3 regions of the Butyricicoccus sp. AF35-5AC genome follow, and region 2 is predicted to be linked to each of the others. Evidence: riboswitches for the same ligand, from Rfam matches in the RefSeq annotation. Region 2 holds a riboswitch; each other region holds the start of a gene.
The links. A riboswitch is a leader RNA that binds a small molecule or an ion and turns the genes downstream of it on or off. The one in region 2 is predicted to bind cyclic di-GMP.

Region 1 (8,028 bases), on a different contig from region 2:
AATGCGTGCATTGAGCGCATTGTAAGTATAGGTGCTGCTCTGGCCGTCCTCGGTCTTGCCGGTTTTCAGCTTGTTCTGTGCCGTGTAGGTATATTCGGTCGTGCCGTCCGGTGCAGCCTTCTTAATCAGATTGCCCGCCGCGTCATAGGTATAAGTGGTCGTACCGTCCTTACCGGTCTTGCTAACCAGACGGTTTTGCAGGTCGTAGGTGTAAGTGTTCGTGCCGTTGGAAAGCAGATTGCCCGCAAGGTCGTAGGAATACTTCGTATTCTTGCCTTCAACATTGGTGCGGATAAGCTGGTTTGCCTTATCGTAGTAGTAGCGTACCAGCTCGTCCTTTTTGGCAATGTCTACACCGGAACGGTTCTCACTTACGATATTGCCCGCGTCATCGTAGGTATACGCAGTCTGACGGCGTGTGCTGTTGCTCTTGGTGACTTCCTTTTGCAGCGTCAGCAGACCGGCGGCGTTATAATCATACTCGGTCGTGCTGCCGTCGCTGTGGCCTTCCTTGATTGTGCGTCCTTCCGCGTCGCGCGTGTAGGTAATGCCTGTGCCGTCATGGTCGGTCTGGGACTTCACATTGCCGAGACTATCATACGCGGTCGTAACAGCCTTGCCGTCGGGGTAGGTGATGGACAGACGGTTGCTTGCCGCGTCGTAGGTGTACGCCGTGGTCGTGCCGTCCTCATTTGTGACAGCGGTGGTGCGGGAAAGCGCGTCGAACGCAAATGCTACCGTGCCGTTTCCATCCTTGGCCGAGGTCATGTTGCCCGCCTTGTCATAGGCAAAGGTCGCAGTACCATCCGCGTCCTTGCGGGAAACCATGCGATACAACTTGTCGTAGGTGTACGCGGTCTGCTTGCCGTTTTCGTCAACCTGCGTCAGCACATTGCCTTCCTTGTCATGCGTGTAGGTAGTCACGCTGCCCAGCGGAGAGGTTTCGGTCAGCAGATTGCCCGCTGCATCATAGGCATAAGTGGTCGCGGCCTTCTCGTCACCGCCGCCGTACATCGTCGTGCCTGCGGTGTTGCCAAACGAATCATACCGGTACTCGAACATACCGCCTTCGGCGTTGGTCTTGGAAACAAGACGATTCAAGCCGTCATAGGTGTATATGGTCTTGTTCTTGTTGCCGTCGATCACCGCCGTCTGGTTGCCTGCAAGGTCGTATTCGTACTCGGTTGCATGGTTAAGCTGGTTGGTTTCCTTGACCTGCCGATTCATGCAGTCATACGCATACTTCACCCATTCGTTGTTGCGGTTGGTGTACTGAATGAGATTGTTGTTCGCATCATACTGATAAACGGCATACGCATTATTCGCGTCGGTTTCCTTGCGGAGATTACCGGCTGCGTCATAGGTGTAGGTAGTCGTTGCACCCAGCTTGTCCGTGGTTGCTGCTACTCTGCCGCGTGCGTCGTAAGTGTTGGTAACAACACCAGAAAGTGCGTCGGTTTCGGTCAGCACATTGCCGTTCTTATCGTAGGTGTAGGTCGTTGCGCTGCCATTTTCATCGGTTTCAGAAACGACACGACCCAGTGCGTCATAAGCAGACAAGGACACGCCGCCTTCTGCGTCGGTGGTCTTGAGCAGGTTATAGTTTTTGTCGTAGGTGTACTGTGTTGCATTGCCTTCACGGTCGGTGGAAACCAGCACATTGCCTACACCGTCATACTGCTTTGTTCCCGCATTACCCAGTCCGTCAATCGTTTTTATCACACGATATGCACCGTCGTACTCGCTCTTTGCGATTACTGTTCCGTCCTTGGTGACAGAAACCGTGTTGCCTACCTTGTCGTAGCCGTATTCGGTCACAACACCTACTGCGTTGGTTTCGGTATGCGTTCTGCCGAGTGCGTCATAGGTGTACTTGGTTGCATTGCCGTTCTGGTCGGTTACTTCGCTGACATTTCCGAGCGCATTGTAGGTATAGTGGGTTTCGCCGCCGTCCGCATAGGTGATAACAGTAATCTGGTCTTTGCGGTTGTACTGATACGAAGTTTTGTTGCCTTTCGGGTCAGTGACGGTGAGTTGGTTGCCGTTCGCATCATAGGTGGTAGCAGTCTTACCGCCGAGTTCGTCATAGCTTTCGGTCGTGCGTCCCAGCGCGTCATACACAGTGCGGGTCTTGCTGCCGTCTGCGTTAATTTGCTCTACGGCGCGTCCCAACAGGTCATAGATATACTTTGTCACATTGCCTTCGGGGTCGATAACACTAAGCTGATTGCCCGCAAGGTCATAGGTGTACGCGGTAACGCCGCCGAGTGCGTCCGTTTCGGTCAGCAGCCGTCCTGCCTTGTCGTAAGTGTAGGTGGTTTCGTTGCCTTCGCCGTCAATCTGCTTTACCGCTGCATTGATGGCGTTGTACTCGGTCTTGGTTTCATTGCCGTTTGCGTCCGTTGTGACAAGCAGATTGCCAACAGGGTCATAGGTATAGGTAGTCTTATTGCCTGCACCGTCGGTTTCGGTCTTGGTTCGTCCGAGTGCGTCATAGGTGTAGGTTTTCTTGTTGCCTTCTGCGTCGGTTTCCGAAACCGTACGTCCCATGCTGTCATACGCATAGGTCGTTTCGCCGTCCAGCGCGTCAATCGTCTTTGCTACACGGTCGAGTGCGTCATATTCATAGGTGGTCGCATTACCTTCTGCGTCCGTAGTCTGGATAAGCAGGCCGCGGTCGTTGTAGGTGTAGCGGGTTTCGTTGCCCTCTGCGTCTGTTACCGATACAAGCTGTGCGGTGTCCTGGTCATATTCATAGGTGGTTTCGTTGCCATTTGCATCCGTGCGTTTCAGCGGTTCACCGTTCGTGCCGTATTCGGTCGTTACCGTGCCGCCGAGCGCGTCCTTGGTCGAGGTGGTAAAGCCGTTGGCATTGTACTCATACGAGGTTTCACCGCCGAGTGCATCTACGGTTTTCAGCAGCTTGCCCGCCTTGGAGTAGGTATGCTTGGTCGTTGCGGTAGCCGTATCACTCACCTTGGTATGCTCTGCAACGATGCGGCCTACGGCATCGTATTCAAAGCTGGTAACGCCGCCTTCTGCGTCAGTGACAGAAAGCTGCCGTCCCTTATCGTCATACGCATAGGTAGTCTGATTGCCGAGTGCGTCCGTAACCGTAATCGGCAGACCGAGTGCATTATAGGTGTACGAAGTGGTATGTCCGTTCTTGTCGCGGAACTCGGTCAAGCTGTGTCCGGAGTAGGTATAGGTTTCCGTATTGCCGAGCGCGTCCGTGATAGACGCAATATCGCCGCCCGCTGTATAAGTCAGCGTCATAGCGGTATTATCCGCATAGCGAACCTTCGTCACATTGCCGCTGCTGTCGTACTCGTATGCGGTTGCACCGTTCAGACGGTCGCTTGCAGAGTTGGCGCGATAATCGCCGTCATAGGTGTTGGCGGTGGTGTATTCCGTGCCGTCGATAACTGTTCCGATTTTCTGGATGTTGCGGTGGTTATCGTAGTAGTAGCGCGTTTCAAGCCCATTAGCATCTACACAGGTCGTAACACGCGCTTCATCGTCATAGGAAACGGTGGAAACAGTGGGAATGTCCGCATTGATAAAGGTCTGCTTTACCACACGGCCTATGCCGTCATACTCGTTCTTAATATAGACTTCGCCTTCAAAGTCGGTAGCACTGTTCAGATAGCCGTTGCCATCGTAGGTATAGTGCAGCGTATCACCGTCCGCATTGGTAACGCCGGTCAGAAGATCGTTGTCATGCTCATACGATACGGTGCGGCTTGCGTTATCGGTCACGGACGAAATATGTCCGTTCGACCATGCCAGCGTATAGCTGCCTGCAATGCCGTCAATCTCGGTCAGTTCATCGCCGTTGTAGGTAAGCTGTGCTACCTGCGTACCATCGGGATTAGAGATGGTACGCAGCTTGCCGTCATTCGAGAAAATGAACGCTGCGCCGTCCTCGTGCGTCATGCGGTAGCCGCCTGCCGCATCTTCCAGAACAAAGCCGCTGTCTGCCAGAGAATCATAGCCGCCGCCACGGAGCGTAAGGAAGATTTGCTCCTCACCGCCAGGCATTGTCACACGGATAATACCACGGTCATTGATGAGCGAATAGTCATAGCTGTGCGTAAAGCCAGTACCCAGCGCACCCTTGTCGTAGCGCGAGTTGTAAACACGAAGGAAGGTCAGCGGGATAATGCCTTCCAGCTTCAAGTCCTCGTACATGAAGTTGTATGCACCTGTTACCATGTTTACAGGGTCAAGGTTCTGGTAGTCCAGCACCAAGCCTTCCAGTTCGGGGAAACCGGTCAATTCATTGCACGCCAGACTGCCGCTGACAAACTGCTCGTACAGCTTCTTGCGTACTTCATCGGACAAGCTGCCTTCCAGCATGAGGAATGCTGCCGTGCCATCTTCACCGACAACATAATCACGGTAGTCTACCAGCAGTTCGGTACTGACCGCAAACTTTTTCTTGCCGTTCTCCTGCTTCTGCGGCCAAGTATAGTTCTGACCGTGCGTGTGGCTGTCATCACTGCCGGTACACTCGACATTCTTATCCGGTCTGCCGAGCGGTTCAATTTCTACGGTCAGATAAAATACATCTTCATCGAGGTTCGGACCGATAATCGGAATACCATTGAGAGAGCCATCCCATATAAGCGTGTGCTTCATCATGGATACCGGCTCAATATCTTCACCGGCAAAGTTCTTGTCTGCTTGATAAATGCCGTCCTCGGACAGTTCTACCAAACCGCCGTCCGTTTTTGTAGCCGGTGTGTAGGGCGATACCATAGTGTCCGGTGAATCTTCGGGAAGCCATGCTTTAACATCGTTTGCACCGGAGAGCAGATAATTCTCTACAATCGAGCCGACAAATTCTTTCTTCAATCCATCGTCCGAAGGACTGCGGACATAGACATTGATATTCACATACTGCGTAAGCTGATACCCAAATTCCAGTTCCAGATAACCGGTATGCGGGTCGAATGTGCCGCCCTTGATTTCCGCTGCCTGCGCGTCGATGATTGGCACGAATCCAATCACCATGCAAAAGCACAGGAACAGAGAAACTACTCTGCGGACTAATGCTTTCTTCATAAGTTTACCTCCAACTATTCAGGAGTTCTTCCGTTTCTAATTCTTTCTATCAGTGCTTGTGCGTGATAGCGGCTTCCATGATGTTGCCATACGCCCAGTTGCTCTGGCTGACATCGGGGAACGGACAAGCCATGCTGTGCAGTTCGGTTGCCATTTCATAGTTTCTGCCGAGCATACGGTTTATCATCGTTACGGTTTCAGCGCGGGTGATGTACTGCTCCGGTCGGAAGGTGCCGTCCGTATAGCCGCTGATTAAGCCGTACTGCACCGCTTGACGAATATAGCTGCTGTACCATTTGCCGTCTGCCACATCAGAGAAGGTCTTGGTACTGCCGTTCATAATCAAGCCTTCCTTCGCTGCGATACGCGACAAGGCTGTTGCCATCTCTGCACGAGTGATTGCAAATTCCGGTTTGAACACGCCGCCGTTATAGCCGACCATGTAGCCTTCCTTGGACGCTGCTTCAACCCAGCGATACGACCAGCGGTTATTGGCAATATCGGTATACGAGGATTGCTCCGGTTCGGCAGTTTCCTTTTCCAACGCGTCAATCAGCATTTTCGCGGTCTGTTCGCGGGTGATATTGCGTTCGGCATGGAACATACCATCGGTAAAGCCGTTGATATACAGCTTGTGTTCTGCCTTGGGCGTTGCAGGTGTGCCGCCGCCACCGCCGCCGATACCGCCGCCGCCGATACCGCCGCCGCCACCGCTGGTAACATCGGTAGTGAGGGTCAGCTTTACCTTGGAGTATTCAGAGCCGGTGTTGTCCTTGATTTGGATTGTGATACTGAAATTCGTATTCTGCGGAATATCCGTCAATGCCTTCACATAGATACCGCTGCTATCCGCAGTAACCTGCACCTTGGTATCATCGAAGGTGACAACATACTCGTCCGGTCTAAGCAGCACTTTTGCCGTGCTGCCGGTAGTCAGCGACTTGTTCAGCAGCAGCGCATACAGGTTTACCGTGCCGTCCTTGCTGACCGTAACCGTGGAACGAGTGCTGGTAAGCTGATACTGTTCGCTTGCTGCACCATCTGTAAAGTTACCGCTGTTGTTCGGCATATCCTTCAAGACAGCGCCGGTCATGTAGTTATTGTTCAGATAGACCTTTGCGCCTGCGTCATGACGTGCTTTGAGCGTAGCAGGAACTAAACCGCGCAGATAAGTGTTTTCCAAATGAATCTCGGTCAACGCAGTCTGTGTAAATGCGTCCGGTAATACACCGCGCAGAGGGTTCGTGTCCAGCGCGAGATATTGCAAGCCTGCCAGATTAGCAATACCGGCAGAGATTTCGCCTTCCAGCTTGTTTTCGGACAGGTCTAAAATCTGCAAACCGGAAAGCGAGTACAGCGTTTCGGGAATCGTGCCGGTCATGCCGCATTGCCACGCCGAAAGAGAGATAAGATTCGTCAGCGCGGACAGGTCGGGAATCGTGCCGCCGATAACGTTTTCTGAAAGGTTCAAGTATTTCAGACTGCTCATACCGGCAACTGCCGCAGGAAAACCGCCGGTCAACTGATTTCCCATGAGGTTCAGCACCTCAATCTGGGTATTGCTCAAAATCGTATCCGGTATCGTACCGGTGTACTGATTGTCTTTGAGAACCAGCGTTTTCAATGCGGGCATTGTGCCAAATTCGGAAGGAATCGCACCTGCATAATCATTACCGCCTAAATCCACATTCTGCAATTTCGGGAGCGTATAGAGCGCAGATGGAATATCTCCGCTCAAATGATTATCCGAGAGGAACAGATACCGCAATTCACTAAGTTCCCCGATTGCAGCCGGTATATGTCCGGTGATGTTTCGGCCTTTCAGACCAATGCTCTTGATTTCTACAAGGTCTTCCGCTCCGGTGATGGTATCCAGTGTGCGTTGCTGTGCGTTCAGAAGACGCTCAATCTCATTGATGAACCATGTCTGTCCATCACAGGCGGCAATAAACCGTTTGGCATATTCCGTCTGTGGGTTTGGCGTAAAGTCCGCTGCGCCTGCCGTGAGTGGTGCGTATAGCTGCAACAGCAAGGCTATTACAAGCAATACGCTGATTCGTGTGCGTTTCATTTTTCGATCGCTCCCTTTCTTTTGCGCCCAAACAGTTAAAAAAGGGCGCAGTACCGCATGGATAGTAGTCCACACAGTATTGCGCTGTTTCTTAAAATGCGGGGACTGGTTAGGTAACTGGCTGTCATGCGATTGCAGAGCAATCGTTTAGACCCTATAGCTTTGCGCCGCAGAGTTTCCTCTGTTTTGCCATTTCTGCCATTCTCCTAAGAGTTTGGGTTTTTAGTTAATTAAATTGTACTAAGTTGCTTGGCATTTGTCAATTATTACTTTGTCAATTTCAACAAAAGTCCTTTTGTACTTAAACAAGTAATTGTTCAAAATTGCAGACTGCTTACGTCGGAAAGGGTCTACTGTTATAGACTTCAAAAGATTTCTCTCTGCGTTCGCCGCCGCGAGAATGGTGAGGGGGTGCTGCGGCTGTGGGTAACTGCCGCAAGGGAGTTATCCATAACCGCAGCAGGGGGAGAGGAAAGACGCGGGCGGCGCGGATTTCGTTCCTCTCCCCCTTAACGCGCCGCTGTACATCTGTTCTGTACAGGTGCGTTTCGGAATTTATTTGTCCGAATTGTCGGGAAAACCAAAATATTTTTACGGAAAGTGGTCAATTATTTGACCACTTTTGCTTTGCCGAAACTGCCGATTTAGGACTATGCAACAAATGTTCGATTGCAAAGTGTTACGAGGACAAGAATATTGCATTTTTGCAACTTTTCTGTGTACCAAAGTTTAATTATGAATCAAATGTGAACAATTTCTGCCCCGATTGACTTTGTTCTGTATATACGGTATGATAGAATCCCAATCAAAGATGAAAGCCTAAACTCCATACTTATCTTAGCTTTCTTTAATTTTGGTTTCGGTGATACATGGCTTGTCAGCAAATATGC
Region 2 (8,028 bases):
CCGTATGAAGAAGGCACTCGAAATCATGCGCTCATCCGCGCTGACACCGCTCAAAACGCCGGTCAAGTCCATGGGCGGCCTGATTGGCGGCGAGGCAAAAAAACTGGCGCAGCACGCGGCCAAAGGCCACTCTATCTGCGGGGATGTGCTGCACAAAGCAGCGCAGTACGCGATGGCAGTGCTTGAGGTAAATGCTTCTATGGGGCTGATTGTCGCAGCACCGACCGCAGGCAGCGCCGGTGTTCTGCCGGGCATGCTGTTTGCCCTGCAGGACCGCTACAACATCTCGGATGAACGGCTGATCGACGCCCTGTTCAACGCCGGTGCGATCGGCTACCTCGCCATGCGCAACGCAACCGTTGCAGGCGCGGTCGGCGGCTGTCAGGCTGAGGTCGGCATCGCTTCCGCAATGGCGGCCAGCGCAGCTGTCGAGCTCATGGGCGGCAAGCCTGAGCAGTGCCTTGACGCGGCCTCCACCGTGCTGATGAACATGCTCGGTCTGGTCTGCGATCCGGTCGGTGGTCTGGTCGAGTATCCGTGCCAGAACCGCAACGCGGCAGGCGTAGCCAACGCGCTCGTTGCCGCTGAGCTCTCGCTCGCAGGCATTCACCAGTTTATCCCGTTCGATGAAATGCTCGATACCATGTACGCGGTCGGTCGCCGCATCCCTATCGAGCTGCGCGAGACTGCCCTCGGCGGCTGCGCTGCCACACCGTCTGCATGTGCCAAATGCGGACTGTGCTCTTAAATCAGATCATATCGATACTCTTTTTCGCAGGACATTCCCACCCCTCGGGAATGTCCTTTTCGCTTACAGAATAAGCTCTTATCATGAAAGCAGAACCGCCCAAATCGAACTATCCCTCCCGGGCTGTAACCGGGAGGGATAGTTGTATCATCTGATTGTTACTGATACTCCGCATTGAGGAACATGGGCTTGATGGCGACAATCTCATCGTATTCCTCCTGCGAGACGGTGACATCCGCATTCAGCGCCTTCAGGTCAGCCTTCACAACGTCGAGCGCCTGCGCAGCGGTCACTGCGCGGCCATCCATGACAGCACGCTGCATGCGGCGCAGCACAACCGGATGTGCATAGCGGGCCGGCAGCGGGAAATTCAGATAATCCGCAAGGTAAGCCTGCATTTTCTCCTGTGCCTGCGCATCATTCTGCATGATAGAGGCACGGTTGTTGCGTGCTGTCGGCAGGACGCTGAAACCTGCAAACGTGAATATCGCGGCAAGACCGAACAGCGTAAAATAAATCGAAAACGAGCCGTGACGCACGAAAGAAACGATACCGTAAGCCAGCGCCGCAAATCCCAGCAGTGTGATCGCCATAGCGGCCCAGCGGTAGCTGCCGTTCGTACACTGAAAGTTCCGGCGGCGTTTTGCGGCTGCGCTCAGTCGTTCGGCCAGCTCAGGACGGCGCTCCAGATAGTCGATTGCGTTATCGAGTGCCTGCACGGTTTTCTCCGCCTGTGCGCTCATCGGCGGACGATTGCGCTCTTCTTCCTCCCGACGGGCCTTCTCCTCGGCAATGCGCTGCTCTGCCGCCGCGCTGACACACGGAATAGACGGGTGCTCAGCTCGGATAACGCTCAGAAACTCATCGACCTGCTGCTCATACTTGAAATTGCACACCTTCTGTCCGCCGTCGAACTCCACGACCAGATAGGACAGCGTGGCGAAAATGCCCTTGCCGGAAAAGCCGCCCTTGCTCATCGCAACGCGCTTGTACACACGCGTTACCATGGAAAACGGAACATAATACCACCGGTCAACAAAAAAGCTGTTCAAATAGAGGGCATGCCTGCCGATGCCGCACGGACCGATTTTCCGACAGGTTTTTTTATCCTCGGCAAGCGCCGCGTCATCAATGCGCCCCGCGCTGAGCGGATAAGGTTTCAACATTTTCCGTCACCCCGCAATTATCGTTATGGATGGCCGCAGCCGACCGCACAAAGAAACGGCCGGCTGCAGCAATGTTATTATATTCAAGCAGATTTCTTTGCGCTGCGCTTCTTGGTCGCACGAATGAACAGTGCGAGCAGCAGTGCCGCGAATACAATACTGATCGGGTACGCCACTGCGGTATTGTAGTTTACCGTGCCGTCCGCTGTCTTGCTGTTCAGCAGGCTGCCGAGGCACTCCGGCGCGAGGATGAAATAGGTGCAGGAAACTGCACTCATGAACGTAGCCGGAACAGCTGCCATCCAGAAGTTCTTCTTTTCGGTGAACAGGTACATAGCCGCTGCCCACAGAACGATCATAGCGAGCGTCTGGTTGGTCCAGCTGAAGTAACGCCAGATAACCGTGTAGTCGATCAGACCGGTTGCATTGCCGATGCCGAGGATAGCGCCGATACCGAGTACCGGGATGCACAACTTCAGGCGGTTTGCGTACGAACTCTGATCCATGTGGAACCAGTCGGACAGTGTCAGACGAGCGGAACGGAATGCGGTATCACCGGAAGTGATCGGGCAGATAACAACGCCGATCATGGCCAGAGCAATACCAACGCCGCCCATGGTCTTGGAGCATACATCGTAGATCGCTGCGGACTGACCGCCTGCCAGCGCTTCCGCCAGACCGGTGTTGAGACCGCCGGTGACCTCATACAGAGCACAGCCGGCTGCCGCCCAGATCAGTGCGATAATGCCTTCGGCTACCATTGCGCCGTAGAATACGAAGTGACCCTGCTTCTCGTTCTTCATGCAGCGAGCCATCAGCGGCGACTGCGTGGAATGGAAGCCGGAAATTGCACCGCATGCAACCGTGATGAACATGAAGCTCCATACCGGCGTACCGGACGGATGCATATTGTACAGGTGAGACCAAATCTCCGGAATGGTGTAATTCGGGTTGGTGAAGATACCGATGATAACACCGACCGCCATGATGATCAGGCACATGCCGAACAGCGGGTATACCTTACCGATGATCTTATCGATCGAAATAAAGGTTGCAATAAAGTAGTAAACCAGGATGAGGATCAGCCAGAACAGCGTGGTCGAAAGCACGCCGGACACACCGTTGCTCTTGCACAGCGTAACGATCAAACCGGCCGGACCGACTGCAAATACCGTGCCAACCATGATCAACAGTACAACCGAGAACACACGCATGATATTCTGCATGGTGTGACCGAGGTACTTGCCGGTAACCTCTGCGATGGAGGCACCGTCGTTTCGCTCACTGATCATGCCGGAGAAATAATCGTGTACGCCGCCGGCAAAAATGGTACCGAATGTGATCCACAGGAATACGACCGGACCCCAGAGCGCGCCCTGCAGTGCGCCGAAGATCGGGCCAAGGCCGGCGATGTTCAGCAGCTGTACCAGAAACAGCTTCCACTGTGGCATGACAACGTAGTCAACGCCATCGTTAATGCGAACTGCCGGCGTTTCCCGGTCATCCGGGCCAAAGGTTTTGTCTACAATTTTACCATAAGTAAGATAGCCGGTGATCAATAATAATAAGCATACGATAAAGCTGATCATATTATCTCCTCCTCTATACCGGCTGCAAAAGCATGACTTTCGCATAAAAATCACCGAAAAGCCTACTTTTTGAATTCCTCTTTTTCCCTTTCGGCAATCCCTATTATGAACCTATGATATAAAAACCACAAGGGCAATATGTTATAATTTTGACAAGAAAAATTTGCCGAAATTTGTTTCCTTTAGAAAAAACTATCAGAGCAATAAAATCCCCCGACCAATGGCCGGGGGATTCGTTCGCCCTTACAGGAAAGTATTTACTTTTCCAGTTCGGTCCAGTCACGAGTTTCGCGCAGCTTGCTCCACTTCTCGTGCTTGTTTTCCTTGATGTCGTAATAGTGGCTGTTCGTAGCCTCCTGTACGGCCAGGTAATACCATGCGGAAGTATCGGAGTTGTCGCTCCACTTGATCATGTCGTTGTGCAGGTCCTCTGCAGTCTCCGGAAGGCGCTTGAGGACGCGGTTTACGAGCGTCATTGCCTCGGCACGGGTGATCTTGTTATTCGGACGGAAGGTGCCGTCGGTATAACCGTTGATCCAGCCGTTGTTGGCAGCGGCGCTGATTTCGTTCTTTGCCCAGTGGGATGCAATGTCGCTGAAGTCAACAGCGGCCGTGTTGGCCTTGTCGTCAAAACGAGCTGCGATCGCAGCGAACTCCGCACGGGTGATCGGCGCATTCGGATTGAACTTGCCCTGGCTGTCGCCCTTTACGATGCCCATAGCACTCAGCGTAGAAACAGCGTGGTTGTACCATGCGCCGGCTGCTACGTCAGAGTAGCTGTTGGACTTGGTGGAGTTTGCATTGCGGGTCTCGTCGGTGAGCAAACGGAAGAAAATGGTTGCTACCTCAGCGCGGGTAATGCCGTTCTGCGGACGAACGGTGCTGTCCGGATAGCCTACAATGTAAGCATAGTGGTCATCGCCGTTCAGACCGGTCGGTACATTATCCGGAATGGTAACGGTGGGCTTGCGGCTGCCGCCGCCACCGCCGCCGGAAGAAGATCTTCTTGCGTAGGTGTAGGTGAATACGGTGTCCTTCTCAACCTTTGCATTACCGACAGGAATCGTATCCCAGGAACCAGCACGGTAGCCGGAGTTCGGCTTGTCACCCACGGCCGGGATACGGGTGATCGGAACCACAACGTATTTAAGCTCATCGCCGTTTTTATAGTCCTTGAACGGAACGTAAACAACGATGTCAGCGTTGCCGCCGTTGTTCCACTCGCCGTTTACAACCTTGAATGCAAGACGGTACTCCCATGCGTCCGGGGTGCCATTGCCGGTCTCGTCCGGCTTCTCACCGCCCTTGACGTCAAGGTAGTAGTACAGGTCGATGGTAACGTCCTTGGTCAGCTTTTCAAGGTTATCGGTAACCTTGGTCAGACCCGGAACGTAAACGTAGGTCTTGCCGTCAACGGTCTGGTTTACTGCATCATCCTTGTAAAGCTCAGCAACCAGTGCATACTCATTGCCGGTCTTGGTCTCGCCGTTCTCTGCCTTAACCTCAACGTCCTTCTCGTTGTAGAAGTGCTTATTGATGGTGTAATGCTTCGTATTCTGTGTAAAGAAGCCTTGGATGATAACGTTGCTCTTGATTTCAAAATCCTTTGCAGCTTCGCTACCGATCTTCCAGCCAGAGAACGTATGGCCTTCCTTAACAGCGTTGCCACGAATCTTTACCAGAGTGCCGTAGTTATAAGTCTCCTCGTCACCCTGCTTCTCGCCGTCAACGTAGTAGGTTACGGTATACTGGCGGGTAATCGGCTTAAATACTGCGATGTAAGTTACGTCCTTAACCACTGCGATAGTAGTCGGGTCAACCAGTGCAGTATCTGCGGTGCCTGCCAGCTTCCAACCTGCAAACTCGTAAGTATACTGCGCGTCAGAAGCCTTGCTTGCCTGATCCTTCGGATCCTTAGTCGGCTTGTTGTTGTAAGCAACCGTCTGAGTATCGAGAGCATTTACAGCGTCATCAGCATTCTTCCAAGTTACGGTGTACTGGCGGGCAATCGGCTTAAAAACTGCAATGTAGGTTACGTCCGCAGTAACTGCTTGTTCCTTCGGATTAACCAGTGCAGTATCTTCAGTGCCTACCAGCTTCCAACCTGCAAACTCGTAAGTATACTGCGCGTCAGAAGCCTTGCTTGCCTGATCCTTCGGATCCTTAGTCGGATAACCATTGTAGTTTACCGCCTGAGTATCGAGAGGATCTACAGCGTCATCCGAGTTCTTCCAAGTTACCGTGTACTGGCGCGTTACCGGCTCGAATACCGCAATGTAGGTTACGTCCGCAGTCACTGCGCGTTCCTTCGGATCTACCAGTGCAGTATCTGCAGTGCCTGCCAGCTTCCAACCCTTGAACCTGTAATCATACTGAGCGTCAGAAGCCTTGCTTGCCTGATCCTTCGGATCCTTAGTCGGATAACCATTGTAGTTTACCGCCTGAGTATCGAGAGAATCCTCTGCGTCCTCAGAAATCTTCCAAGTTACAGTATACGGATTCGGAATCCACTTTGCGTACAGATGCAGGTCGGTCATCAGAAGATGCTTAGAGCCAACTTCATACTTGTTACCGTCAACATACCAGCCGCCGAAGCTGAATCCGGTCGGGACGGTGAACATGTTATCAAGAACGGTATATGTATCACCGCTCATTGCAGCAACTTCGCGGGAATCGTCGGTCGTGCCGGGGATAGTACCATAGTTAGAATGATAAGTAACCTTAACCGGAACACCGGCTACATAGCCGTCGACATGATAGCCGTCTACCTGATACTTAATGGTGTACCATACAACTCTAATATTATTCACATTAAAGTTTTCGCCCAGTACCGAGAACGGATCAGAGGGATTGGAATCCTTGATGTAGGTTTTGCCATCTTCCGACCAGTTGGCCTTGGTGAAGAAACCGAGGTTTTCCGGAGGATCCAGATATTCGCTTTCAACGCCATCAATCTTGGTATAACCGTTCGTGGCATCGTAGATGCTGTAATTCTTATCAGCAATCTTCTTGCCCTTCGCGGTCAGATAGCCTTTGTAGCCTTTGAAATTGTCGCGGTCGGTAACGCCGCCGTCCGAGGTGTCATTCGGCAGGTAGCTTTCTTGGCCCTGGCTTTCGCCGCTCGTCGGCTTATCACGGTTCGGCAGAAGCACGAAGTACTTGGCTTCCTGCTGCCAATTCCATGCGCGGTCGATTTGAACCTCCTGCACGCTAATTGTATTCGCCGGAGAATTGCTTACTGCATCATTATTCTGAGAATCATTTTCATTGGAATTGCTATTATTGCCAGTCTCCTCGATGTCCGTACCGCCGGACGGTGCCTGTGCAGGATCCGGATTCTCAATCTGTCCTGCCTGTGCAGTATCCTGAGGCTCAGTCTGCCCTTGGGTCTCGGCATCGGGAGTTTTTTGAATGGCGTCTTCTGCGGAAGTACTGTCAACAACCGACATCTGGTCTTCCGGTGACGGAAGGGTGGTGATGCCTTCATCGCCGGCCAGCGCCCAGGTCGGGCACATGGTCAGCGCCATGATAGTCGCAAGTGCTCCTGCGAGCAGACGTTTACGCATATTCTTTTTTAACATAGGAATACCTCCTTGGTCAGCGTGCATGCTGATCGAGAGGGATTGCAAATGTATTTCTGGCAACCGGCTGCCATGCGGAGAGAAAAAAACCTCCGTTTAGGCCCCTGGCTTTGCGAGACCGGCTTTCACCGATGGTGCCTTTGTCTGTACAACTTGCTCCTCAACGAGCCGCACAGATCATGTGTTTGTGGGTTTGCGATAATCTCAGAATGCAATGCAGTTTCAACCTCCAAATAAAATACCCCCTTTACAGCGCGCATAGCTCTGCAAGGGGGTACAAAGTACCTTCGGCAACCGGCTGCCATGCGGAGAGGAAAAAACCTCCGTTTAGGCCCAACTGGCTTTGCGACACCGGTTTTCACCGGCTGTGCCTTTGTCTGTACCTGTATCCCTTTACGGAAGTCATGCACAGAATTTTACGATCTTTTCTGTCGGCAGACACGCCGGACTGCATACACAGCCCTTTGCCTGAGCCGGACAGAAACCCTCCGAATCCTCTTCTTTAGTATACCATAAATGTCCGCGAATAACAAGCAAATACTGTAAAAACGAAGAAGAGTTTCAATCCGGAATCGTTTTTTATGCAAGAAATCGCCGCTGATTGGGCATAAACATACCCTATCAGGACCATTTGCATACAAAATAAAATGAAAAAGTGTTAAGCCGCAACTACTGCAAGCGCATCGCTGGTATTGGTGTAGGTCAGCGGAGATACGCAATCATGCAGGGTTTTTGCGTTCTTCACGCTGCGGGTAACCGCGTAGGTCAGATCAATCTGATACCACTCGCCATTCAGGTTTACCTTATTCCAAGCGTGGTAGCTGGAGCCGGCGTAACCCTTGGTCAGTGCGCACGGGATGCCCTGGCTGCGGCACATTGCTGCAAACAGCGAGGAAAAATCGTAGCAGATACCGGTGGTGCCCTTCAGGGTAGCGGCGGTATCC
Region 3 (8,028 bases), on a different contig from region 2:
CTCGGTGAACTGCGAGAGGTAATTCTTGCGCGGTACCGAGTTGACACGCAGCGTGCCCTTGGTTCCGACGATTTCACTTTCAACGTGGCTGCAGGTTGCGGTGCGGCCTACCTGAATGTAAGCGGTGGTGTTGTTATCGAACTTGGTCAGCGAGAAACCGTTGTCGTAGTCGTTGTAATCTGCCAGACCGGTGCAGACATAAGCATCGCCGGTTGCAAAGGAATCGACCGGATCGCCCTCGAGGAACCAACGTGCAAGGTCGGTGTCGTGGCTGCCCATCTCGATAAACCACGGAACGTAAATGCCCTTCTTGACGCCTTCCAGATGTGCCTCGAGCACGCTGGACGGGTCGAGCGAAACGCCCTTGAACAGGATCGGCTTGCCGATCGCACCGGCGCGGATCTTCTCCTTGGCCTCTGCGTAGGACGGGTCGAAGCGGCGCATAAAGCCAACCGTGAAGCACTTGCTGCCGTTCTCGGCAACTGCCTTCTCGATCTCCTCGCAGTCCTCGATGGTCTTAGCCAGCGGCTTCTCGCAGAAGATATGCTTCTTGGCCTTGCAGGCTGCCAGACACGGTGCCTTGTGGGCATCTGCGCCGGTTGCAACAACGATTGCGTCAACCTCGGGATTGTTTACCAGCTCGTCTACATTGGTGTAGCCATACGGTACGCCGAATTCCTCCTGAAACGCCTTGACCTTGCTCTCGGTGCGGGCGCAAACCGCTACAACCTCTGCGTGAGGATTACGCTGCAGGCTGGTGGCGTGCATACGGCCCATCATACCGATGCCAACGATACCGAAACGAATCTTCTCCATTTGTAATCCTCCTTATCAGATACCTGCGGTTTTCTTGATATACTCGCGTGCCATCTTGGCATACTCGAGCGGATTTGCCTTTGCCGGGTCCTGCTCGGCTTCAACGATGAACCAGCCCTCGTAATGCGCGTCATGCAGCGCCTTGAATACGCCCGGATAGTCTACGCAGCCGTCACCCGGAATGGTGAAACAGCCTTCCAGAACCGCCTTGCGGAACTTGAAGCCCTCGGCATATGCCTTTTCCATCCTGTCCGGACGGATGTCCTTGAGGTGAACGTGGCCGATGCGCGGGCCAAACTCCTTGGCCGCCTTTACGGCGTCCTCCTTGGAGAAGGTGAAGTGGCCGGTATCGAAACAGAGGTAAACGTAACGCGGATCGGTGTTGTCCATCAGGCGTTTGGTTTCCTCGAAGGTCTGAACCACGGTCGCCATATGGTGATGAAAGCACAGCTTGAAGCCGCGGTCAGCAGCGATCTTGCCCAGCTTGTTCAGACCGTCGGTCAGCTTGTCCCACTCTTCATCGGTGGCAACCGGCTTGTTGTCGCCGAACATCGAGCACTCCTCTGCGAACAGGCAGCGGGTCAGCTCGCATACGTTGATGCGGCTTGCGCCGACTGCCTCGAGGAAATCCAGCTGCTTGATGAATGCCTTTTCGTTCTCCTCGTAGGGGGTCGAGCACAGGAAGCTCGAGAACCACTGGGATGCAATCTTGATGCCGCGCAGGTCGAGTGCCTTGTTCAGTACGGCCGGGTCGGTCGGGAACTTGCCGCCAACCTCGGTGCCCTGAAAGCCTGCCAGAGCCGCCTCGGAAACCATCTGCTCGAAGGTGAGCTCACCGCCGAGCTGCGGCATATCGTCATTCGTCCAGCCAATCGGCGCAATGCCGAGTTTTACATTATTAAACATAGCCTTGAACCTCCCTTAGCACTTTTCCCAAGTGCCCGACTTAACGGACTTGAGCACTGCGTTGATAATGCCGTCAACCTTGGCGCCCATCTCGAAGTCGCAGATGTACTCGCCGCCGTGCATTGCCTGCATGAGTGCGTGAGCCTGCAGTGTTTTCATATCGTCGAATGCGATCGCGATGCCGCCTGCCGGCTGGAAGTACTTGAAGCCCTCGTGCTGCGGGTTGAGCAGTACGGTGCGGAAGCCGCAGTCACGGCCGTTGTCCTTGTCCGCATCAGCCTTGAAGTAAACCTGAACCTCGCACATACGCTCCAGATCGTATACTACAGAACCCTCGGTGCCCTGAATCTCGTAGTAGAAGTAGTTCTTGCGGCCGGTTGCAACACGGGAGGACGAGAAGTCACCAATTGCACCGTTTTCATACTTAACGAGGAAGGTGATGAGGTCGTCGTTCTCAACCTTGCCCATCTCAGTGCTGCCTGCCTTGACCGGACGCTCCGGAATAACGATGGACTGCACGCCGAGCACCTCGCTCATGTCGCCCATGATCATCTGGGAAACGCTCAGCAGATGGCTGCACAGGTCGCCGAGTGCGCCCGAGCCTGCCAGCTTGTTGATGTGACGCCATGCAATCGGAATGGACGGATCGAGCAGCATATCCTGATCGTAAGTAGCGTGTACGCGCATGATCTTGCCCAGCTTGCCGGACTTGACGAGTTCCGCAACATACTGGTTTGCCGGGTTCATGATGTTGGAGAAACCGCAGTAGTTGACTACGCCCTTTTCCTTGGCCAGATCAGCCAGCTCGCGGGACTGCTCCGCGGACAGCGACAGCGGCTTCTCGCAGAAAACATGCTTGCCGTGCTCGAGAGCAGCCTTTGCCATCTCGTAGTGCATGCAGTTCGGGGTCGCAACGTCAACCAGGTCGATTTCGGGATCGGTAACAACGTCCATCCAGTTGGTGGTGTAGCGGTTGTAGCCCATGTTCTTCGCGAACTTTGCTACTGCGTCCTCGCTGACATCGCTTACCAGCTCAAATACCGGCATATCATCGCCGAAGATCATGCGTGCATTGTGGAATGCGGTGGTGTGGGCCTTGCCCATCCAGCCGGCGCCGATCAGACCGATTTTAATTTCCTTGCTCATAAGTTTTTCCTCCTCAAAAAATCTCAATACCTTTGTTGGATTTTATCGAAAACGCCTTGTGCGTTTCTTACAATGTGAATAGTTGAATGGTTTCCGGGGTCCGGCTCATTATCGAGCCAGACCGATCGGAGAGAACAACGCGTAGACGCAAAGCATCAGGATGAAGCAGGTCAGCGCGGCGGGTTTTACATACTTCCACGGGGTCAGGTCAACAGCCTTGGAATCCTCGAGGATAAAGTCGGTAGCACGGGGCTTGAACTTGCCGATGAGCAGCATCAGTGCCAGGTCTACCGGGAACAGTACCGAAAGAACATACAGGTAATGCACATTCAGCGGCAGGAACTTGGAGATCGAGTACAGGATAACGTGTACGACCAGCGTAATTTTCGGTGCACAGGCCGGAACGCGCTTGGTGTAGAAGCCTACCAGCACGATCGCGAGGATCGGCATGGAGTAGAAGCCGAAGCACTCCTGCAGGAAGTCATACAGACCGGACGGTGCATTGCTGACGAACGGCGCTACGCAGATGGATACGATCGCAAGACCGGTACCAACGCGCTTGCCTACGCTTACCAGATGAGAGTCGCTTGCGGTCTGGTTGAACAGCGGACGGTGGAAGTCCAGCGTGTAAAGCGTTACACAGCTGTTCAGTGCCGAGTTAAAGGACGACAGGATCGCACCGAACAGAACCGCTGCGATGATGCCGAGCAGCCAGTTCGGAACAACCGTGGTGATCAGAGACGGATATGCCAGGTCGCTGTTTGCCAAGCCGTCTCCGAAGAAGCGGTAAGCCAGCAGACCGCAGATGGTGATGAAGAACGGATCCAGCAGCTTGAGGAAGGCGGTGAACACTGCGCCGCGCTGTGCCTGCGCCAGATTCTTTGCTGCCAGCGTGCGCTGGATGATGGACTGGTTGGTGCACCAGTAGAACAGGTTGTTGAACAGCATGCCGAGGAACAGGACCGGCCACGGAATCATCGGAGGCAGGGCGTTCGCCGGATTGACCGCGTTGAACTTTTCTGCCGGAACATTGGTGATGAAGTCCTGAATACCGGCAAGGAAACTGCCGTTGCCGAGGATGCAGATGGACAGGATCGGAATCAGCAGACCGCCGATCAGCAGGCCCACGCCGTTTACGGTATCAGATACCGCAACTGCCTTCAGGCCACCGAAGATTGCGTAGATGGAACCGATAACGCCGATTGCAACACACAGGATCGCAATACTCTGATAAGTGGTGATGCCGAACAGCTGATCCAGATGGAAAATCTGGTTGAAGGCCAGCGCACCGGAGTATAGTACGGTTGGCAGGTAAGTAAGCATGTAGCCGAGCAGGAACAGGAACGAGATGATCTGCTTGGTGGTGCGGTCAAATCGAACCTCCAGAAATTCCGGAATGGTGGTGATGCCGGCTTTCAGATACTTCGGCAGGAAGATCAGTGCCAGCGCCAGCAGCGCGATACTTGCGTTTACCGACCAGCTCATGGCGCCCATGTTGGTCGAATAGCTTTGTCCGGCCTGTCCGACCAGCTGTTCGGTGGACAGGTTGGTCATTTCCAGTGAACCGGCGATGACCAGACCGGTCAGTCCGCGTCCTGCAAGGAAGTAGCCTTCCTTGGTGGACAGGTTCTCCTCCTTGGTCTTGTACCATGAGATCAAGGCCACCAGACCGGTGAAGGCGATGAATGTTAAAATGATAATCAAATGTTTCAACCCCTCTTCTGAATAAAAAAATCCTATTATATTGTAGAATTTCCTATTCTGGTTTTTTCTTTTCCCTTCGTCTTTTTAACTCAAAAGAAACTATTTTTTGTGTTTTTGTTCGTTTCCCTTTCGTTGTACCTATCATATATCAAATTCTCACATTCATCACTACACAGGATAATAATAAAATATCAAAATTTTATACTTTTTATCAGTATTATTTTTTGATATAATTGTATAAGAAAAGCGAATGACAGCATTTCCATACCATGATATGGTACAAAAAAAGGAGTTGACACCAATTATGCTTAACGATATGGGTATTCTGGCAGATTCTGTCCGCTATTACCACGATGCAGATGCCTTCACCGCGACTAACCTGTACCATGTTCCGCACGCAGGCAGCTACCATTGCGACGAAACATACGGTATGCAGCGTAATTATCTGGATATCTGCCAGATGCTTATTGTAGATGAAGGCGAACTGTCGGTCACCTACCGCGGTGAAACACGCACTGCCGGTCCCGGCAGCCTGATTCTGCTTGACTGCAGAGAACCGCACAGCTATCACGCCCTCACACCGATTCGCATGCGCTGGTTCCACTTTGCAGGCAACGGCAGCACGGCCTATACACATCTTATCCTCAATACGCACGGGTTCATCCTGCCCACCGGAAGCAATGCCGAGATTGAGGAATGTGTCCGCCGCATCATGGTCTCGGTGCACCAGAACCAGCCCAATCCTCATATTATTTCCCTGACGATCAACAAGCTGCTCGTTCTGCTCGTGCTCGTGCTCGGGGAAAAGAAAAAAAGCGATCTCGAGATCGCCATTCAGGACTCAGCCGACTATATGACGTACAATTTTGCGGACAAATCGCTCTCCATCGAACACCTGTCCCAGCGTGCTGCGCTCAGCACCTGCTACTATATGCGTAAGTTTAAGGAATACCAGTCGGCAACACCGCATCAGTTTTTGCAGACTGTGCGTCTGAGCGCCGCAAAGCAGCAGCTGCTCACCACCTCGCAGAGTATTGAGACCATCGCAGATAACTGCGGTTTCTCCAGTGCTTCGCACTTTATTATGGCCTTCCGTAAGAGCACCGGCATTACCCCGCATCAGTACCGCACCCAGTGGAAATAAAAAGCACACTCTCCGTACTGCGTCCACAGGATGAAACGGTCGCGTGTACAGACAGGCAAGCGCAGCGCAGCTGTGCTATCCGAACGGTGATATTCATCAGATTGCTGCGCGAAATGTCGTTTTTATGACACGAATCGTATAACAGACCAATCGCGTGCTTATACAGATTATGGTATAACAATCAAAAATCAGGTACATATACGGTGTCTGAGAGATAGGCAAACCCATCGAAAGATGGGGGACGCAAAGCCGGAAGGGTCTAAGGCGGCGAACGCCGCAATGACAGCCGGTTGTAAGCATCAGCGAAGACGCTGTTAACCTCTTCTGCGCTTTATTTGGCAGAAGGAGGTGTACGCCGTCAAAAGAATATGGCAAGCCGATTCGCGGTGCAATACACTGCTCGCAGAGCAGGTAAAACTCTGCCCTTTTGTGCTGTTCCAACAAAGATATAAAAACGCTTTCAAGTCATGAGTAGCCATGTCTTGAAAGCGTTTTTTTATTTAAATTTGAAGCCGTTAAAGCAGATAAAATACGGAGGGAAAGTTATGAAAAACGATTGTTATCGGCAATAGTATCATTGTGTTTGTTGCGACAATGGCGCCGACTGTGGCGTTTGCGGCGGTCGCAGAACTCGAACGCGAGTACATCCTCCAGCGCCAGCGCGAGGGTATCGCCATTGCCAAGACAAAGAGCCAGTACACCGGACGCAAGCCGATACCGCTGCCGGACAACTACGAGCGGGTTGTTTCCCGATGGCGTGCCGGAGAGATTACCGCAATCGAGGCTATGTGGCAGACTAGACTTAAACCTAACACCGAGTTCATGGAAAACGGTCTGGAGGCCGAGCTGGACGATCAACTGGGCTACAGCCGGTATGACTACAAGAACAAGGACACGGATAACGGCCGGAACGGGCGCAGCAGCAAAACCCTGCGCACCAGTTTTGGCGATGTAGAGGTATCTGTGCCGCGGGATCGCAAGAGCGAATTCGAACCCAAGGTGCTGCGGAAAAATCAGACCAGCATCAGCCAGGACATCGAGGATATTTTCATTGCTGTACGGATAATTTGACCGGTTTTTCTGCGGCAATTGAGGCGGTCTATCCCAAGACGGAAATCCAGAACTGCATCATCCATCAGCTTCGAAATTCCGGCAAATATGTCTCTTACAAGGATTTGAAGGCACTTATGGCTGACTTGAGAGCAGTCTACGCAGCGGTAGATGAATCGGCTGCTTTGGACGCGTTAGACACGTTTGCAGAACACTGGGACAAGAAATATCCTAAGATTTCTCAGTCATGGAGGGATAACTGGGCAAATCTCAGTACCTATTTCAAGTTTCCTCAGGCACTCCGACGGCTGATCTATACGACCAACACGATTGAAGGCTTTAACCGTCAGCTCAGGAAGGTAACCAAGTCGAAATCCGTGTTTCCGACCGATGACAGTCTTTTCAAAATGCTGCAGCATGAGCCGAAAACCTGTAAACGCTGCACAGTATGTGCTCAGAAACGGAGGAACAGCAGATGATTACGAACGAGTACGGTATTCATACCTTTTCACTAAAATTTCAATGCAAATATTCCGAAATTCAGAATATTATCGAACAAAATGAGTGCATTCGTACCGGCAAAGGGAAATCAGGGCTTTCGTCATATTACCAGATGCCGCAGTTCAAGTCCATCGGCGTTGAAATTCACTTAGGGCAATCCATCTCGCATCCGTGCTGGCTGATACTGATTGTTAACCCGTCTTCTCCGCTCGCCAGTACCTATGAACCGACTGCATTATTTCAAGCTGACGAAAAGTCTGTTCAACAGCTAAAGCACCACCTGCGGAATATCCTTGATAAGATCGGCGTTGACCGGCGGCTCAAGGGGTTTAAGCTGTCGAGGTATGATTTGACCTGCAATCTGTATTATGACCGCAAGGCGGATGTTCAAGATCGTTTGGATATTTTCAAGAAATCCTTTCCTATCCTCCACTACAGTGCGGTTAAGTTCGGCCAATATTCAAATTCCAATGAAAGATTCAAAGGCGCCAATAAGCATTCATCGAGTTAACGTACTGGAAATGGTTCGGATAAAGGCTTGTTACAGGGTATTTGTGTCTGCTTAAACGGTGCGATTTGACAATCAATCGCCAACATTAGAATAAGCATACATGAATTAAAGTGAAATGCGTTTTCACCTATGTTGATGGAGGTTTTCTATGCCGAACGATGAAATCCTAACCGTCAAAGAGACGGCCGCCCTGCTCAAGACCACGCGCCAGCAGATCCGCAAAATGATCGCAAACGAAGAACTCCCGGCC

Region 1: it holds a riboswitch for cyclic di-GMP, as region 2 does, so the genes downstream of both, DWZ82_RS09885 (S-layer homology domain-containing protein) here and DWZ82_RS07545 (S-layer homology domain-containing protein) in region 2, are expected to answer to the same signal.
Region 3: it holds a riboswitch for cyclic di-GMP, as region 2 does, so the genes downstream of both, DWZ82_RS16075 (transposase) here and DWZ82_RS07545 (S-layer homology domain-containing protein) in region 2, are expected to answer to the same signal.

What each region holds. Positions count from the first base shown of each region.
Region 1 covers NZ_QUDX01000006.1:213,050-221,077, reverse strand. Annotated here, with positions in the region: gene DWZ82_RS09890 (RHS repeat-associated core domain-containing protein) at 1-5,067, opposite strand, end outside; gene DWZ82_RS09885 (S-layer homology domain-containing protein) at 5,117-7,138, opposite strand; cyclic di-GMP riboswitch class I at 7,248-7,339, opposite strand.
Region 2 covers NZ_QUDX01000004.1:170,634-178,661, reverse strand. Annotated here, with positions in the region: gene sdaAA (L-serine ammonia-lyase, iron-sulfur-dependent, subunit alpha) at 1-748, shown strand, start outside; gene DWZ82_RS07555 (ATPase P) at 907-1,914, opposite strand; gene DWZ82_RS07550 (carbon starvation CstA family protein) at 1,998-3,503, opposite strand; gene DWZ82_RS07545 (S-layer homology domain-containing protein) at 3,761-7,084, opposite strand; cyclic di-GMP riboswitch class I at 7,140-7,233, opposite strand; cyclic di-GMP riboswitch class I at 7,371-7,466, opposite strand; gene DWZ82_RS07540 (transglutaminase-like domain-containing protein) at 7,743-8,028, opposite strand, start outside.
Region 3 covers NZ_QUDX01000007.1:129,029-137,056, reverse strand. Annotated here, with positions in the region: gene DWZ82_RS10490 (Gfo/Idh/MocA family oxidoreductase) at 1-816, opposite strand, end outside; gene iolE (myo-inosose-2 dehydratase) at 832-1,722, opposite strand; gene DWZ82_RS10480 (Gfo/Idh/MocA family protein) at 1,738-2,868, opposite strand; gene DWZ82_RS10475 (solute:sodium symporter family transporter) at 2,977-4,572, opposite strand; gene DWZ82_RS10470 (helix-turn-helix domain-containing protein) at 4,877-5,716, shown strand; cyclic di-GMP riboswitch class I at 5,924-6,014, shown strand; gene DWZ82_RS16075 (transposase) at 6,296-6,787, shown strand; partial or broken gene DWZ82_RS16070 (IS256 family transposase) at 6,802-7,179, shown strand; gene DWZ82_RS10455 (hypothetical protein) at 7,242-7,778, shown strand; gene DWZ82_RS10450 (helix-turn-helix domain-containing protein) at 7,927-8,028, shown strand, end outside.